Accumulibacter sp.: one gene and its partner. The protein of the gene in region 1 interacts with the protein of each later gene in a pairwise test. Links are inferred from orthologs where the notes say so. Each region holds a gene or a part of one and is shown on either strand. Other genes may lie near its edges.

Region 1 (3,837 bases):
AGGGAGCGTCTGCCTCGAGCACTCGACCTCAAGGCAAAAGTCGACGGCGGAGAGCGACTGGACGAACTTGACATCGCCTTTCTCGAACGGGTCTTTGGCGACATGCAGGCGGCGCAAAAGGTGGTCTGGGAGCATCCCGAGTACCAGGAACTGGCGGCCAAGATGGCCGACCTTTACGAGGAGATCACCGCAAAGGGCCTCGAGAACGAGAAAGCCCAGCCGTCGTAGCGTCCTCGGCGGGACACTTGCTGCCAGCGGGCCCTGAGTGGAGAGAGCACGCCGGCACGGGTCGTGTCGCCGGAGCGAAGCCCGATCCGCTGCCGGCGGCGGCATCAGATCACCTTCTGCGCGCGCAGGCCGGCGATCTCGTCGTTGCTGAAGCCGTTTGCCAGGAGGATTTCGTCGCTGTGTGCGCCGGCCTCGGGTGGCGGCAGGCGGACGGCGAATGGTAACTCGCTGAGCTTGAACGGCGGCGCGAACTGGCGTACGCCATTGTCCTCGACGAGCATGCCGCGGGCCTGCAGGTGCTCGTTCTCGATGCTCTCCTCGAAGCGCAGGACCGGGGTCACGCAACAGTCCACCTGTTCGAACACGGCGCTCCATTCAGCCAGGCTGCGGCTGGCGAATGCCGCCTCGAGCTCGCGGCGGATGCGCTGGCCGTCGCTGCCGGTGGCGAAGGCGAAGGGTGCGAGATCGGGACGTCCGATGGTCGTACACAGCATTTGCCAGAACTTCGGTTCCATCGCGCTGACCGCGAGATGGCGGCCGTCGCTCGTCGCGTAGACGCCGTAGCTCGGCATGCCGCCCGAGAGAACGTCCTCGCCGCGCGGCACGGAATGACCGAGGCCGAGGACCGCGAGCAGCGGGAACAGCGTGTGGGCGAAGACGGCGTCGGTCATCGAGACATCGACGTAGCGGCCATGCCCGGTCGCGCGGGCGTCGATGACCGCGGCGAGGACACCGACCAGCGCGCTCAGCGAACCGCCCAGCAGGTCGCCGATCTGGAAGTTGGGGATCGCCGGCGCACCGCCGGCAGTGCCGATCTGGTCGAGCAGACCACAGTAGCCGAGGTAGTTGAGGTCGTGCCCGGCGCGGTCCCGGTAGGGGCCGTCCTGGCCATAGCCGGTGATTGCGCAGTATGCGATGCGCGGGTTGATCGCCGCTACCGCCGCGTAGCCGATCCCCAGCTTGTCTACCACGCCGGGTCGGAAACCTTCGAGAATCACGTCGGCGGTCGTCGCCAGGCGCATGAACGCGTCCACGCCAGCCGCCTGCTTGAGGTCGAGCCTGAGGCTGCGCTTGTTGCGATTGACCAGCTGGAAGTAGCTGACGGCGCCGTGTACCGCGCCGGCGCTGCGCGCGTAGTCGCCGGCTCCGGTGTCTTCGATCTTGATCACGTCGGCGCCGAGATCGGCGAGGTGCATGCTGGCAAGCGGGCCCGGCAACAGGCGCGTCAGATCGAGCACGCGCAGGCCGGCGAGAGGGGAGGGTCGCATGGCTGTGAGCTTTCGCAGAGAGGGTCGGTACGGCAGGAGTCCGCGGCGCCGGCCGGCAGCGCGCGGGTGGGGCAGCCTCATTCTAGACCGGCTGGCGGATTTCTGCCGGCCCCATGCCGGTCGGGTTGACGGGATCTGGCCGTGACGACGCGGCGGTCCTCGCCCTGGCGCCCGTGCCTGCCGACAAGGTGCAGCGACGAGCCGCAAGCTGCCGTAGAATCGAGCGCATGAACACTTGCGGGATCAGTGGTGTCGTCCTCGCCGGCGGTCTGGGGCGGCGGATGGGCGGCGTCGACAAGGGGCTGCAAGAGTTCGAAGGCAGGCCGCTGGTGGGCTGGGTGATCGAGCGTCTGGCGCCGCAGGTGGACGAACTGCTGATCAACGCCAACCGCAACGCCGAACGCTACGCAGCCTTCGGTCATCGCGTCGTGGCCGACCGCATCGAAGGCTTTGCCGGCCCGTTGGCCGGGCTGCATGCGGCGCTTTCGGTTGCCCGTCATCCCCTGCTCGCGACGGTTCCCTGCGATTCGCCGTTCCTGCCGGGCGATCTGGTCGCACGCTTGCGCGCAGCACTCGACGCGAGCGGCGCCGAACTGGCGGTCGCGACCAGCCTGGGGCGGGTGCAACCGGTCTTCTGCCTGTGCCGGCGTACCGTCTTGCCGGCGCTGAGCGAGCATCTTGCCGCTGGCGGGCGGCGGATCGAGCGCTGGCTGAATTCGCTGCGGCTGGTCGAGGTGGGCTTCGAAGATCAGCCGGCGGCCTTCGCCAACCTCAACAGCAGCGAAGACCTGCAAGGCGGTGCCCGTGTGGCGGCGCCACGGCGTTGCCCGCAAGGCAGTTCGTGCAGCGACGCAGGCAGGCAGTGACGGTGGCCGGAGTGGGTCAACAGGGCGCGTGATCGCAGCCTCGGCCGCTCTGCAGTGTCAGGCAAACCAGGCGAAGGCGAAGACGGCGAGCATGGTCACGGCGATCGCCAGCTTGGCGACGATGGCGACGAGAAAACCGATGCCGGCGGCGACGCCGGCGCGGGCGGCGCGGCGCTGATCGCGTCGGGCGATGTATTCGCCGCAGACGGCTCCGAGTATCGGGCCGAGGATCAGCCCTGGCAGGCCCAGGAACAAGCCGAGCAGCGCTCCGACGCCGGCACCGGCGATCGCCATGCCGCTGGCGCCGGCACGCTTGACGCCCCAGACCGAAGCGAGCGTCTCACCCAGCCAAGCGGCCAGCGTGAGGACGGCGAGCCCGATCAGTGTCGGCACCCCGATGCGTGCGAAGTCGTCGAGCCACGCGGCCAGCAGCATGCCGCCATAGAGCAGCGGCACACCGGGGAGCAGCGGCAGAAAGACACCGAGCAGCCCGAGCAGCATGGCCGCGAAAGCGACGATCCACAGGATTTCGTTCATCGGCCCGCTCCGCCCGGCGAATGAGTCGGCAAGGCCCTGGATGGCGCAGAGGGTGTCGACCTGCCGCTGGCGCCAGTGGTGTTCATGTGCCCGTTCTCCCAGTCAGAGGTGGTCTGCCGCCCCGTCGTGCTCGGCCCTACTTGGTGATTGGCGCGTTGCGACCGGAGAGGCGATCACTGAGGCGCAGGGCAGCATCGCTGAAGCTGCCCTGCGGTTTCTCGCTGCAATGGCGATCGACATGCTGCTCGACCGTGTTGCTCGAAATGGCCGATACCTGCTGGCCCGGATTGGCGTAATTGTGCCCGGTGAGGACGCCCCGGATCCAGGCGACATAGACCGCGCGCTGCTCCGTATCGTTCCTTGACGCCACCCAGGCGCGGCAGGACATGTCGTCGAAGCCGACGATCTTGAGTGGCAGAGCCGCATCGGTGTTGGGCGTCGCCAGTGTGGCCAGCAGCAGGACGGCGTTTGCCAGCGGGTGGCAGCGGGACATCGAGTGGCTCCGTGCTGATTGGACTGAGTGTAGACAGTGCCATTTTCGTCGGTTGCCGGGGGCGAGTCCATGCCTGTCGAGGGCGAACGCCGGAAACGGCTACCGTTTGTTGGCGGGCTCCGACAGTCCAGGCAGACGAGTACAATGGAGGGCCTGCATCCCTCATCGAAGCGAGCCCATGACCGGACAGCTCTTCATCGTCAGCGCGCCATCCGGCGCCGGCAAGACGACCCTGGTGCGACTGTTGCGGGACAACGACCCGGCGCTCGACGTCTCCGTCTCGCACTGCACGCGCGCGCCGCGCAGCGGGGAACAGGACGGCCGCGAGTATCACTTCGTCGGTGTCGCCGAGTTTCTTGCCCAGGTGGCTGCCGGCGGCTTTCTGGAATGGGCAGAAGTCCACGGCAACTACTACGGCACGGCCCGAAGTGGCGTCGAAGCCGCC
Region 2 (3,762 bases), 3.6 Mb from region 1 along the record:
CCGGCGACGGCACCGCTGATCGACAGGTATGGGCGGCGGGTCAGCTACATCCGGCTGTCGATCACCGACCGCTGCGATTTCCGCTGCAACTACTGCATGGCCGAGGAGATGGAGTTCCTGCCGCGCGCGCAGGTGCTGACGCTCGAGGAGTGCCTGCGCGTTACCCGCACCTTCGTGGAACTTGGCGTCAGCAAGGTGCGGATCACCGGCGGCGAACCGCTCGTCCGCCACAACGTCGTCTGGCTCCTGCAGCGGATCGCTTGCCTGCCGGGCCTGCGCGAGCTGGTGTTGACGACCAACGGCTCGCAACTGGAACGTTTCGCTGCGGAACTGCGGGCTGCCGGTGTCAGGCGGATCAACATCAGCCTCGATACCCTGCAGCCCGCGCGCTTCCGCCAGATCACCCGCGTCGGCGACCTGGCCAAGGTCCTGCGTGGCCTCGACGCGGCGCAGGCGGCCGGTTTCGAACGGCTGAAGCTCAACACGGTGATGATCCGAGGGGTGAACGACGATGAGTTGGTCGATCTCCTTGACTTCGCCGTCGGGCGCGGCATCGACATCTCGTTCATCGAGCAGATGCCGCTGGGCGACGTCGGCCATGCGCGCGACGAACGCTTCTTCGGCAGCGACGAAGCGCTTGCCCTGCTGCAGACGCGGCATGTCCTCATGCCTTCCGCCGAAAGCAGCGGCGGCCCGGCGCGCTACTGGCGGATACCGGGCAGACAGACCCGCGTCGGTTTCATCTCGCCGCACAGCCACAATTTCTGCGACAGTTGCAACCGGGTTCGCATCACCGCCCGCGGCGAACTCTACCCCTGTCTCGGCAACAACGGCGCCGTGCCGCTGCTGCCGGTGCTGCGCGCACACCCGATCGACCAGCAGCCGCTGCGTGCGGCGATCATCCAGGGCATGGGAATCAAGGCGAGGGGGCATGATTTCGCCAACCAGATGGACTCGCCGCAGGTGCTTCGCTTCATGTCGATGACCGGTGGCTGAGCGCTCGGGACGAACGCGTCGCGAGCCGGCCGCGATGCCCGGAGCGTGCGGACGACGAAACCTGTCGGATGGACAGCCATGAGCCTTTCCTCGCGTTTCAGTCGCCTCGATGGACACGACCCGGATGCCTTGACGGTCGAACAGGCACGCGCCTTCATCCACAGCCAGTTGCGGCCGCGGCTGGCGAGCGAGTGCGTCGCGCTGCGCGGCGCGCTCGGTCGCGTGCTTGCACGCGACCTGATCGCCCCGTGCAACGTTCCCGCTGCCGACAATTCGGCGATGGATGGCTATGCGCTGCGCCACGCCGACCTCGACGATGTCGGCACGACGTCGCTGCGCGTCATTGGCACGGCCCTGGCCGGCCGCCCCTGCGCCGGGGCTGTGGCGGCCGGCGAGTGCGTGCGCATCATGACGGGCGCGGTCCCGCCGCCGGGCTGCGATACCGTCGTGATGCAGGAAGTCACCCGCGTCGATGGTGAGCGTGTCCTCATCCCGGGCGGCCAGCGCAAGGGCCAGAACATCCGCCTGGCTGGCGAGGATCTGGCGCTCGGGCGGCCGGCTCTGGCCACCGGGCGGCTGATCCGCCCCGCGGAGCTCGGCCTGGTGGCCTCGCTGGGATTCGCCGAAATCAGCGTCTTCCGCCGCTTGCGGGTCGCCTTCTTCTCCACCGGCAACGAACTGTGCTCGATCGGCACACCACTCGCGGAAGGCGAGGTTTACGACAGCAACCGTTACACTCTGTTCGGAATGCTCCGCCGGCTCGGCTGCGAGCTGCTGGACCTCGGCGTCGTCGCCGACGATCCGCAGCGCCTCGCCGAGACCTTCCGCCAGGCGGCGGCCGCGGCCGACGTGGTGATCAGCAGTGGCGGCGTGTCGGTCGGCGAGGCCGATTTTGTCAAGCCGCTGATGGCTGAGCTGGGGGAAGTCCTGTTCTGGAAGGTCGCGATGAAACCCGGGCGGCCGCTGGCCTTTGGCCGCATCGGCGGCACTGCCGGTGATGCCGACGGCGGCGCCTGGCTGTTCGGTCTGCCAGGAAACCCGGTGGCGGTGATGGTGACTTTCTACCAGTTCGTCCGCGCGGCTCTGTACCGGCTGATGGGTGCCGATCCGCTGCCCGTCGTGCCGCTGTTGCCGGCGGTGTGCGAGCAAGGCCTGAAGAAGGCGCCGGGGCGCAGCGAATACCAGCGCGGCATCCTCAGCCACGCAGCCGGCGGCTGGCGGGTCCGCCCGGCCGCCACCCAGGGCTCGGGAGTCCTCCGTTCGATGACCGAGGCAAACTGTTTCATCGTCCTCGGGCACGAGCGCGGGCCGGTTGCTGCCGGCGATGTCGTCGAGGTGCAGGCCTTCGAGGGGCTGATCTGATTTCTTGCGAACGGGAAATGGCGCGGGCCATGGCGGCCGCGTGGGCAGGGGGACAGGTGGGCAGGATGCTGACCGGCCGATGGAGTGAGGCGCGATGGACCTGATGCTGCAGCGGATCTGGGCCTACTTCTGGCTGCCCGAGACGAAGTACATCATCGCGGCTGCCGTCGGCGTGACGCTGCTCTCTTTCCACTTGCTGGCCAAGGAACGCCGGCGGGTGGCTGCGACCTTCGTCGCCTTCGTCCTCTGCCTGCTCGGCCAGCTCATCGGCGCCGTACTCGAAGCGCTCGACTACTCGCGGCTGGCGGTGATGCTGCACGAGCTTTTCGTCATCGGTTCGGGAATGGCGTTGTTCCGGCTGCTGGCAATCTTCGTCTTCCGGGCGATCCTGCCGCGCGTCGGCATCGTCGTCGCGCGCATCGCCGAGGACATCAGCGTGCTGCTGGTGTACGCGCTGTTCATCGTCGCCCGGCTGCACTTCGTCGGCCTCGATCCGTCGAGCCTGCTGACCACGTCGGCGGTCATCACCGCCGTGCTCGCATTCGCAATGCAGGATACGCTGGGCAACATTCTCGCCGGCGTCGCCCTGCAGCTCGACAACTCGCTGCGCACCGGCGACTGGATCCGCATCGACGACATCAACGGCCGTGTGGCACAGGTGCGCTGGCGGCAGACGACGATCCGGACGCGCAACGGCGAGGTGGTGGTGGTGCCGAACAGCCAGTTGATGCGCGGCCGTTTCACCGTCTATGGCCGTGAGGAGGTTGCCAGTTGGCCGTGGCGGCGCTGGCTCTGGTTCAACCTCACCTACGATTCGCCACCGACACAGGTGATCGCTGCCGTCGAGAAGGCGATCAGCGTCGCCGAAATTCCCAACGTGGCCGACGATCCGCGGCCATCCTGCGTGCTCATGGAATTCGGCCCGGGTTACGCGCGCTACGCGCTGCGCTACTGGATGATCGATCCGCAGGCCGATGACCCGACCGACTCGACGGTGCGCGTGCACCTGCTCGCCGCCCTGCAGCGTGGTGGCATGGAACTGGCCGTGCCGGAGCAGTCCCTTCTGGTCACCAAGGAGAACGAGGCCTACCGCAGATCGATCCAGCGCCGGGAAGGGGAACGGCGGTTGGCCGACCTGCGTGGCTTCGAGATTTTCGCCAGCCTGCAGGAAGACGAGCTGCTGACCATCAGCCAGCACCTGATCCATGCGCCCTTCGTCAGTGGTGACGTGATCTACCGGCAGGGCGACGTCGCCCACTGGCTCTATCTGCTCACCGCCGGCGAGGCGGACGTGTGGCTCGAGTTTCCACAGCAGCCACGGCAGCTGTTCCGCACCATCGCCGCCGGCAGCACCTTCGGCGAGCGCGGCGTCCTCACCGGCGAACTGCGCCGCGACACCGTCAT

The links.
Region 2: the proteins of mobA (region 1) and moeA interact in binary tests that used the Escherichia coli proteins (3 or more experiments, as listed by UniProt). The link is inferred for Accumulibacter sp. from one-to-one orthologs.

What each region holds. Positions count from the first base shown.
Region 1 is NZ_JAZKUG010000001.1:186,098-189,934, reverse strand. The notes cover bases 600-3,542. They hold mobA (molybdenum cofactor guanylyltransferase MobA), read left to right. Parts: upstream 600-1,723; coding sequence 1,724-2,362; downstream 2,363-3,542. Other genes in these bases: V5B60_RS00845 (hypothetical protein), read right to left, coding at 3,036-3,392; V5B60_RS00850 (DUF456 family protein), read right to left, coding at 2,420-2,899; V5B60_RS00860 (CaiB/BaiF CoA transferase family protein), read right to left, coding at 600-1,496. Outside these bases: V5B60_RS00865 (hypothetical protein), read left to right, coding at 1-228; more of V5B60_RS00860, read right to left, coding at 333-599; gmk (guanylate kinase), read left to right, coding at 3,571-3,837. UniProt on the Escherichia coli protein: Transfers a GMP moiety from GTP to Mo-molybdopterin (Mo-MPT) cofactor (Moco or molybdenum cofactor) to form Mo-molybdopterin guanine dinucleotide (Mo-MGD) cofactor.
Region 2 is NZ_JAZKUG010000001.1:3,741,375-3,745,136, forward strand. What follows is about bases 349-3,216. They hold moeA (molybdopterin molybdotransferase MoeA), read left to right. Parts: upstream 349-1,074; coding sequence 1,075-2,358; downstream 2,359-3,216. Other genes in these bases: moaA (GTP 3',8-cyclase MoaA), read left to right, coding at 349-996; V5B60_RS16375 (mechanosensitive ion channel family protein), read left to right, coding at 2,453-3,216. Also shown: more of moaA, read left to right, coding at 1-348; more of V5B60_RS16375, read left to right, coding at 3,217-3,762. UniProt on the Escherichia coli protein: Catalyzes the insertion of molybdate into adenylated molybdopterin with the concomitant release of AMP.